DNA from 4 places in the Herbaspirillum sp. VT-16-41 genome. Region 4 is predicted to be linked to each of the others. Evidence: predicted binding sites of a transcription regulator. Region 4 holds the regulator's gene; each other region holds the start of a gene.
The links. The regulator LexA, encoded in region 4, represses DNA repair genes until DNA is damaged. The targets are predictions, from matches to a motif close to ACTGTATNNNNATACAGT.

Region 1 (2,200 bases), on a different contig from region 4:
ACCGTGACCTCAAGGCTCAGGCAAACCCTGCCGCCATGGTGGTACGTGAAGACCTTGGGATCAGGAGGCTGGTGCCTCGGCGGTGCCACCTGCCAGTTCAGGCACGCCCAGTGCGACGCGGACCTTGTTCTCGATCTCGCGCGACAGTTCCGGGTGTTCCTTCAGGTAGTTACGGGCGTTGTCCTTGCCCTGGCCGATGCGCTCGCCGTTGTAGCTGTACCAGGCGCCGGACTTCTCCACGACCTTGTGCTCGGAGCCCAGATCCAGGATTTCGCCTTCGCGGGAAGTGCCTTCGCCATACAGGATGTCGAAGTGAGCTTCGCGGAACGGAGGTGCAACCTTGTTCTTGACGACCTTGACCTTGGTTTCGCTGCCGATGACTTCGTCACCGGACTTGATGGAGCCGGTACGACGGATGTCCAGGCGCACCGAGGCGTAGAACTTCAGCGCATTGCCACCGGTGGTGGTTTCGGGATTACCGAACATGACGCCGATCTTCATGCGGATCTGGTTGATGAAGATGACAGTAGTATTGGTGCGGTTGATGCTGCCGGTCAGCTTGCGCAGGGCTTGCGACATCAGACGGGCCTGCAGGCCGGGCAAGGAGTCGCCCATGTCGCCTTCGATTTCGGCCTTGGGCGTCAGCGCTGCCACGGAGTCCACCACGATCAGGTCGACCGCACCGGAGCGCACCAGGGCGTCGGTGATTTCCAGGGCCTGTTCGCCGGTGTCCGGCTGCGAGATCAGCAGGTCGTTCAGGTTCACGCCCAGCTTTTGCGCATAGGTGACGTCCAGGGCGTGCTCGGCGTCGATGAAGGCGCAGGTGCCGCCCAGCTTCTGCATCTCGGCGATCGATTGCAGGGTCAGGGTGGTCTTGCCGGAGGACTCCGGACCGTAGATCTCGATGACGCGGCCACGTGGCAGGCCACCGATGCCCAGCGCGATGTCCAGGCCCAGGGAACCGGTGGAGACGGCCTGGATTTCCTCGGCGACGACGCCGTCTTCCATGCGCATCACCGAGCCCTTGCCAAACTGCTTTTCAATCTGTGCCAACGCGGCGGCCAGCGCCTTGCTCTTCTCAGAGTTGTTCGCAGCTTTTTTGTCGTCCATAAATCTCTCTCGGCAAAATGTCGTGAAGAAGGGGTTCAGGGGGGGGGGAGTCTTGCGGTCTTGCTGATGTTGCCCGGAGGCAGAGGATGATGACCGCCCCGATAGAGCGATACTGTATAAAAAAACAGTGCTTCGTGCAAGCGTTTTTGTGTGCATCAGACACAAACGCTATCAGGCAACGATAATCGGCGGCCGAAAACCACAATTATAAGAGAGCTGACCCTTGAGGAAGTCCAAATTCAAAGAGGAATGATGCATGGAAGGAAAAAAAACGGCACACTCGCGAGTTGGTAGGAATAATTCGTCAGCTATGCGTCAATGAACGCGTACAGCAAGTCATCTCGCCAGTTATTGCATCGCAGCAACATCAGCTCATCCGGTGTCGCCTGCCGCAATCAAGACCGATAGATCGTTAGACAGACAGTTCTCATGAGTTTAGTGCCCTTCAGCCATATCAGCGCCCTGCGCTGCCTGGTCATCGACGACATGCCGACGATGCGCCAGAACATCCGCATGCACCTCGGGCAGCTCGGGGTGACCAAGGTGGACCAGGCCGCCACGCCGGATGAGGCTATCCGTTTCGTGCAGTCTGGCACGTATGACCTGATCATCTGCGACTACAACCTGAACAAGGAAAGCAACGGCCAGCAACTGCTGGAGTTCTTCCGCACCCAGAACATGCTCTCGCCGACCTGCATGTTCATCATGGTCACCGCCGAGAGCGGCTACAACCTTGTGGCCAGCGCCGCCGAGTTCCAGCCGGACGCCTACATGCTCAAGCCGCTGACGGCCAGCCGCATCGCCGAGCGCGTGGACCGCCTGCTGGAAAAGCAGCACGCCATGCTGCCGGTGACCGAGAAGATGAAGCGCAAGGACATCTCCGGTGCCATCCTGGAATGCGACAACGTCCTCAAGGCAGCGCCCAAGTGGATCGTGGAAATCATGAAGACCAAGGGCACGCTGCTCATCGAGCAGCGCCGCATCGACGAAGCCCGCGAAGTCTACAAGCAGGCACTGGCCATGCGCGACGACCTGGTGTGGGCCAAGATCGGCCTGGCGCGCTGCAACATCGTGGCTGGCCAGATGGACG
Region 2 (2,200 bases), 230 kb from region 4:
GCACTGAGCAAGACCACCGGCAAGCGATCCAGGCGTCGTTGCAGGGAGCGGCTGCGCAGGGTACGCACATTGCCGTAGCGCGCCAGCATCCAGGCCCCGGTCGCGGTGACGCCAGAAGACAGGGTGGCCGACACCCCGAGTCGGGCGATGGTGACGCCGATCTTGCGGCACAGCGCCCGCATGCCGCCGAACAGGCGCAGGCTGGCGCTCACGTCCAGCAGCACACAGGCGTCCGGGGCCAGTGTGACCTGGGGCGTGTATTGCAACAGGGCCAGTGCCGTCTGTTCCAGCAGACCCTGTTCGCGCAGCGGGTCACGCTCCTGCAGCAGCGCCTGTGGCGCCAGCAGTTGCACGCCGCCGCGCCGCATGCCTTCCTGCACGCCCAGCGCGCGGGCAGGCGCCGACAGCGCGGTGACGCGCTCGCGCTCGAAGACCACCGCCGGGGCTTCATCCAGCCAGTTCGGACGGAATGCTTCCAGCGGCAGCAGTGGCAGGTGTACGGCGATCCACAGTGGGGACATGGCGTTGCAGATTCGGTGAAGGCGTCAGGGGAAGAAACAGGCTTTGTTCGCGCAGCGGCCCACGCCGCTTGAGAAAACCGATCTCCAGCCCGTCCCGCGCAGCCTGCAGCGTCAGCCGCAAGGGCGCGGGCGAGGGCTCGCGCGCGCAGGACCAGGGACGCAGCATGAAAAACAGGGTTTGCCCGGCCTGCGCCGCCACATGCAGCCGGCGCAGCAGATCGTGCTCACCCTTGCGCAGCCTGGGTTGCCACATCAGCAGCGCGTGACAGCTATCGGCGCGCAGGACTTGCTCGGCAGCCCAGCAGGCATCGACCGCGTTATCGGCCTGTAGGTGCAGCAGCCGGGCCGCCTGCACACCCAGATGCACCCAGCCGGGGGCATTGACCTGGTGCGGTGCCTGCAGCAGGGCGATGCGTTCGGCCCGGGTGATCCGGGCGGCTCTTTGGGCGCTGGCTGGCGCTCGCGCCAGCAGTGGGCGCAGCAGGCGCAATTCGCCAATGCCATCCTGGGGCAGCAACAACTCGATCAGCGCCCCGGTCGGCCAGCCGCGTCCCGGCAACTCGGCATCAAGCGCCTCGAAACCGCTGGATACCCCGTGCCCACCCCCACGCGCCAGCTGGGACGCCAGCCAGAGCGAAGGATGGATGTTTTCCGGACGATGCACCGGGGACGATGGAGGCAACATGGTGGAGCAGACGTACTGGTGAAGATGAAGATAACTGTATAAATATACAGTAATTGTTTTGGGGTGTGACAAAAACTGCGGATGAGCGGGCAAAAGACTGAAGCTCTTGTTGAGGAGGAGGACCTGGTCGTGTTCGGGGGCGAAGAGGGGGCATCGGTGCATTGCGATTCTGGAAAATGCTTTTAGAATGGCATTCCTGCCCCGGCCATTGCAGTGAGTTTCGACAAGAAAGGATGCCTATGCGCCCCTCCGTTGCGCTTGACATGAAGAGAGTTGCAGTACGGGAAGCCGTAGGCCGCTTCCGTACCGCGAACCTGCGCGTCTTCGGCTCGGTGCTGCACGGCACCGACGGGGACGGTAGCGACATTGATCTGCTGGTTGACGCACTGCCCGGTGCCACCCTGTTGGACCTGGGCGATCTGGAAGATGAGTTGAAATCGCTGCTCGGCGTCGATGTCGATCTGCTGACGCCTGAAGACCTGCCGCCGACGTTCCGGGCCAAGGTGCTCGCTGAGGCGCTGCCGCTATTTCCCTCGAAAGATTAAATTCAAACGCTGCTTGTCAGCCGCATCCCTTCCCAAGTATTGCCTAAATCCCACCCAGTCCTTTCCAGCGCTCTAGCCCCCAGATCTGCCTCGGCACCCGCCGAGCATGCTTCACTTCGGCATTCAGAAATACGCCTATTTCTGTTGCCGTAAGACAAGCTCATCTTCACCGATTCCTACATTTCCTACAGTCGGCACTGACAAGGGCTGGGGAGCTCTTCCGATAGTGAGGTTCGGTGAGGCTTTCTACACTGCAGACGTGGACAGATGTTTTGTGCCGCCGGTCAGCTCGCGCAGGGCAGTAGGGCAGGCAGGTGGCAGGTTCGTCCGCTCAACCTCGACCAACCAAGACAAGGAGTCACACATGGCAAATTCACAGAATCCGGGGACCAGCAATCGCGGCTTTGCTGCGATGGACAGGGAAAAGCAGCGTCAGATCGCCAGCATGG
Region 3 (2,200 bases), on a different contig from region 4:
GCACCGGCGACCACGCCGAAGAGCGCATTCAATACCGCAGGCGCAATCGCGCCCAGTACCGGGCCGATCACCGCAACGCCCTCTACGGCAACCGCTGCCGCTTCGATGGCGTGATGGGCGAACGGCAGGCCGTGGGTCAGGATGCCGCCGCCCACCATGAACATGGCGATCGTGCCGATCACCGACAGGCTGCGCATCATCTTCGGCGCCGCCGCCAGGATGGCGCGGCCCACCGCAGCCTTCAGACGGCCCCAGGCGCTGGAGCCGGCGTGCTGCACCAGATAGAGGCCACCATCGTCGAGCTTGACGATGCCCGCCACCAGGCCATAGACACCGGCCGTCATGATCAGCGCAATGCCCACCAGTACCGTGATCTGCTGCTGCAGCGGGGCGCCAGCCACTGTCCCCAGCGTGATGGCGATGATTTCGGCCGAGAGGATGAAGTCGGTGCGCACGGCATCCTTGATCTTCTCGCGCTCGTAGCTGACCGGGTCGATGTCCTCGGGCGCGGTGGCGGCCACTTCGTGGTGTTGCTCGTCATGCGGCAGGTATTTGTGGGCCAGTTTCTCGAAGCCCTCGAAGCACAGGAAGGCGCCACCCAGCATCAGCAGCGGCGTCACCGCCCAGGGAATGAAGGCGCTGATGGCCAGCGCCGCCGGCACCAGGATGGCCTTGTTCTTCAGCGAGCCCTTGGCGACCGCCCACACCACCGGCAGTTCGCGCTCGGCGCGCACCCCGCTGACCTGCTGGGCATTGAGGGCCAGGTCGTCGCCCAGCACGCCGGCGGTCTTCTTGGCCGCCATCTTGGTCATCAGGGAAACATCGTCGAGCACCGTGGCGATGTCGTCGATCAATGCGAAGAAGGCGCTGCCGGCCATGGTTGTCCTTTATTCAAGCTTGTTATCGTTGGATACTGTTTATCCGAACAGTGCTGTATCATCCCGGGATTATCACAGAAGCTGCAGCTCACGCACATCAAAGACGCCATGATCGGTCGCCTCTCAGGAATTCTTCTAGAAAAAATCCCCCCGAATCTGCTGGTCGACTGCCAGGGCGTCGGCTACGAGGTGGTGGTGCCGATGAGCACCTTCTACAACCTGCCCGGGCTGGGTGAGAAGGTGACGCTGCTGACCCACCTCGCCATCCGCGAGGATGCCCACATCCTGTTCGGGTTTGGGACCGCCGAGGAACGCAATACGTTCAAGGAACTGATCAAGATTTCCGGCGTCGGCGCCCGTACCGCGCTGGCCATCCTCTCGGGCATGTCGGTGGCCGACCTGGCCCAGGCCGTCACGTTGCAGGAGGCCGGTCGCCTGACCCGCGTGCCGGGCATCGGCAAGAAGACCGCCGAACGCCTGTTGCTGGAACTGAAGGGCAAGCTCGGTGCCGACCTGGGCGCGGTGGCCGGCGTGGTCCACAGCGACGCCACGGCCGACATCCTCAACGCCCTGCTGGCACTGGGTTATTCGGACAAGGAAGCCAGCCTGGCCATGAAGCAGGTTCCCAAGGACGCCAGCGTCTCGGACGGCATCAAGCATGCCCTCAAGGCCCTCTCCAAGGGCTAGGTCAGGGCCGACAAGGATCAGAGCATGAGCATCCAGACCGACGATTTCTCCGAACAGCGCATCATCGCCGCCACTCCGGCTTCGGCCAATGAGGAGGCCATCGAACGCGCCCTGCGGCCCAAGCACCTGGACGAATACGTCGGCCAGGAAAAGGTCCGCGCCCAGCTGGAAATCTTCATCTCGGCCGCCCGCAAGCGCGGCGAACCGCTCGACCACACCCTGCTGTTCGGCCCGCCCGGCCTGGGCAAGACCACCATGGCCCATATCATCGCCCGCGAGATGGGCGTGAACCTGCGCCAGACCTCCGGCCCCGTGCTGGAGCGCGCCGGCGACCTGGCCGCGCTCCTGACCAATCTGGAGGCCAACGATGTGCTCTTCATCGACGAGATCCACCGCATGTCGCCGGTGGTGGAGGAAATCCTCTACCCGGCCCTGGAGGATTATCAGATCGACATCATGATCGGTGAAGGTCCGGCAGCCCGCTCGGTGCGGCTGGACCTGCAACCCTTCACCCTGGTCGGCGCCACTACCCGCGCCGGTATGCTGACCAACCCGCTGCGCGACCGCTTCGGCATCGTCGCCCGGCTGGAGTTCTACACCCCGCCCGAGCTGGCGCGCATCGTCACCCGCAGCGC
Region 4 (2,200 bases):
TCGTCATAGCGCTTCGCTTCCACCAGTGCCCGCCCCAGATGGGAGAGCGGGCCAGGGGCCTCTGGCTCGCGCTTGACCGCATCCTCGAAGTAGGCGATCGAGGCGTCCGGGTCGTTCTTTTCATGCAGGGCATTGGCCAGGCCGACGCGGGCCGTCCGGCTTTCCTTGTCGACTTCGATGGCGCGCTCATAGATCCTGATGGCTTCATCGATGCGATCCTGTGCCAGGAGTGCGGCTGCCAGGTTGCTCAGGTACTCGGCATTCTCCGGATCAGCCGCGATGGCCTTGCGAAGATAGTGTTCGGCATCGGCGTGCAGGCCCTCCTGCATGGCGATGAGTCCCCGTGCATGGTTGGCGAAAACCAGGGTGGGAGCGCGCCCCAGCACGGCAGTACACAGGGCCTTTGCTTCATCGACCTTGCGATTATCCAGAAGATCCAGGCATTTGCGGACATCCAGCAGGTCTTGCAGATGGGACTTGGTGGCGGCCTGGGCCTGGTTACCGTGCTTGTTGCTGCTCTTGCGCGTCGACATCGAAAGGGATCCTCTTGGTTGGGCGCATGCTTTGCGCCGGACATAGCTGTCCAGCAGAAATAATATGCGCAAGGACCGGATGCCGAAGAGGCGAATAGAAAGCAAAAAACCTTCGTTTTAGACGAAGGTTCCTTGGGAGGGGGATCGGCGCGGTGATGGGCGCCGATGCATCGGGAGCGGCGGGCTTGCTCCCTGCGGGCTCAATGCCAGCTGCGCAACAACCCGACGGCAAGCCCTTCAAGGGCAAACTGGTCGGCGTCCGGCTTGACGATGATGGGTTCGAATTCCGGATTCTCCGGGAAGAGCGTGATGACCGAGCCGGTCTTCTGGTAGCGCTTGACGGTGACCTCGTCGGCCAGTCGCGCCACCACGATCTGCCCGTTGCGCGCCTGGTCGGTCTTGCGGACCGCCAGCAGATCGCCATCGAGAATGCCGGCGTCACGCATGGACATGCCGCGCACCTTCAACAGGTAATCCGGTTTGCTGGGAAACATCGCCGGATCGACCTGGTAGGTCTTCTCGACATGCTCCTGCGCCAGGATGGGCGAGCCGGCAGCCACGCGACCGATCAGGGGCAGGCTCAACTGCATCAGGGCGGGGTGGGGCAGGGCCATCTGGCGGGCGATGCCGCCAGATGCGGGTGCGCCGGATTCACGCAGGCGGATGCCGCGCGAGGTGCCAGGGGATATTTCGATGGCGCCCTTGCGGGCCAGTGCCTGCAGATGCTCTTCAGCGGCGTTGGCGGAGCGGAAGCCCAGCTCGGCAGCGATCTCGGCGCGCGTGGGAGGGAAGCCGGTGTTCTCGATGGCGTTCTTGATCAGGTTCAGGATCTGTTCCTGGCGCGCGGTCAGTTTGAGCATGGGGTAGGCCTTTCTCTGGGGGAAGGCTGTTTGGATGAACAGTCTGTATTTTTATACAGGTGCAATCCTTGTGTCAACGGCAACATGCACTTTCTGGTACTGCAAGAACAGTTTTTCCTTTCTATATATAAATAGATGAAAGATCTTGTGCCGCATATCTGCCCGGTGCGATGGCTCCGCCTGTGTCCGCCTGACCTCGCCAGCGATAGTCGACATTGCTGTTATGCCAGAAACCTTGTATGATCTTGGGTTTTCCTCTTCCCACACCCGTCTTGACGCCGGGGTGGGCGTCTTCAATAAGTCCATAAGGAGTCTACATGCGTCATTATGAAATCGTATTTATCGTCCACCCGGACCAAAGCGAGCAAGTGCCGGCGATGATCGAGCGTTACAAGGGCATCGTCACCACCCGCGGCGGCAAGGTTCACCGTGTTGAAGATTGGGGCCGTCGTCAACTGGCCTACCAGATCCAGAAGCTGGCCAAGGCTCACTACGTCTGCCTGAACATCGAAGTCGACAGCGAAACGCTGGCCGAGATCGAAACCGGCTTCAAGTTCAACGACGCCGTCCTGCGCCACCTGACCGTCAAGATGAAGAAGGCCGAAACCGGTCCTTCCCCCATCCTGAAGGCAGTGCAGAAGGAAGACGCGGCCAAGAGCCGTACCGAAGCACCGGCAGCCTGATTGCGCTGCGATTCATAGCGGAGAGTGAACCAGCTTCAAGTCATCGCCAGTCTGGCCGAACGTGATGTATTGCGTTATACGCCGGCCGGTATTCCGATCGTGACTGCCAGGTTGCAGCATCAGT

Region 1: a site for LexA is predicted at 1,222-1,239, ahead of recA (recombinase RecA). Genes of this name have one in related genera too.
Region 2: a site for LexA is predicted at 1,240-1,257, ahead of imuA (translesion DNA synthesis-associated protein ImuA). Genes of this name have one in related genera too.
Region 3: a site for LexA is predicted at 913-930, ahead of ruvA (Holliday junction branch migration protein RuvA). Genes of this name have one in related genera too.

Annotation. Positions count from the first base shown of each region.
Region 1 covers NZ_MUXB01000120.1:189,642-191,841, forward strand. Annotated here, with positions in the region: gene recA (recombinase RecA) at 61-1,110, opposite strand; gene BTM36_RS18430 (tetratricopeptide repeat-containing response regulator) at 1,540-2,200, shown strand, end outside.
Region 2 covers NZ_MUXB01000114.1:385,848-388,047, forward strand. Annotated here, with positions in the region: gene BTM36_RS16990 (DNA polymerase Y family protein) at 1-521, opposite strand, end outside; gene imuA (translesion DNA synthesis-associated protein ImuA) at 448-1,206, opposite strand; gene BTM36_RS17000 (nucleotidyltransferase family protein) at 1,446-1,751, shown strand; gene BTM36_RS17005 (KGG domain-containing protein) at 2,116-2,200, shown strand, end outside.
Region 3 covers NZ_MUXB01000095.1:81,255-83,454, reverse strand. Annotated here, with positions in the region: gene BTM36_RS07315 (DUF808 domain-containing protein) at 1-878, opposite strand, end outside; gene ruvA (Holliday junction branch migration protein RuvA) at 987-1,565, shown strand; gene ruvB (Holliday junction branch migration DNA helicase RuvB) at 1,590-2,200, shown strand, end outside.
Region 4 covers NZ_MUXB01000114.1:156,809-159,008, forward strand. Annotated here, with positions in the region: gene BTM36_RS16010 (tetratricopeptide repeat protein) at 1-533, opposite strand, end outside; gene lexA (transcriptional repressor LexA) at 734-1,393, opposite strand; gene rpsF (30S ribosomal protein S6) at 1,711-2,076, shown strand; gene priB (primosomal replication protein N) at 2,101-2,200, shown strand, end outside.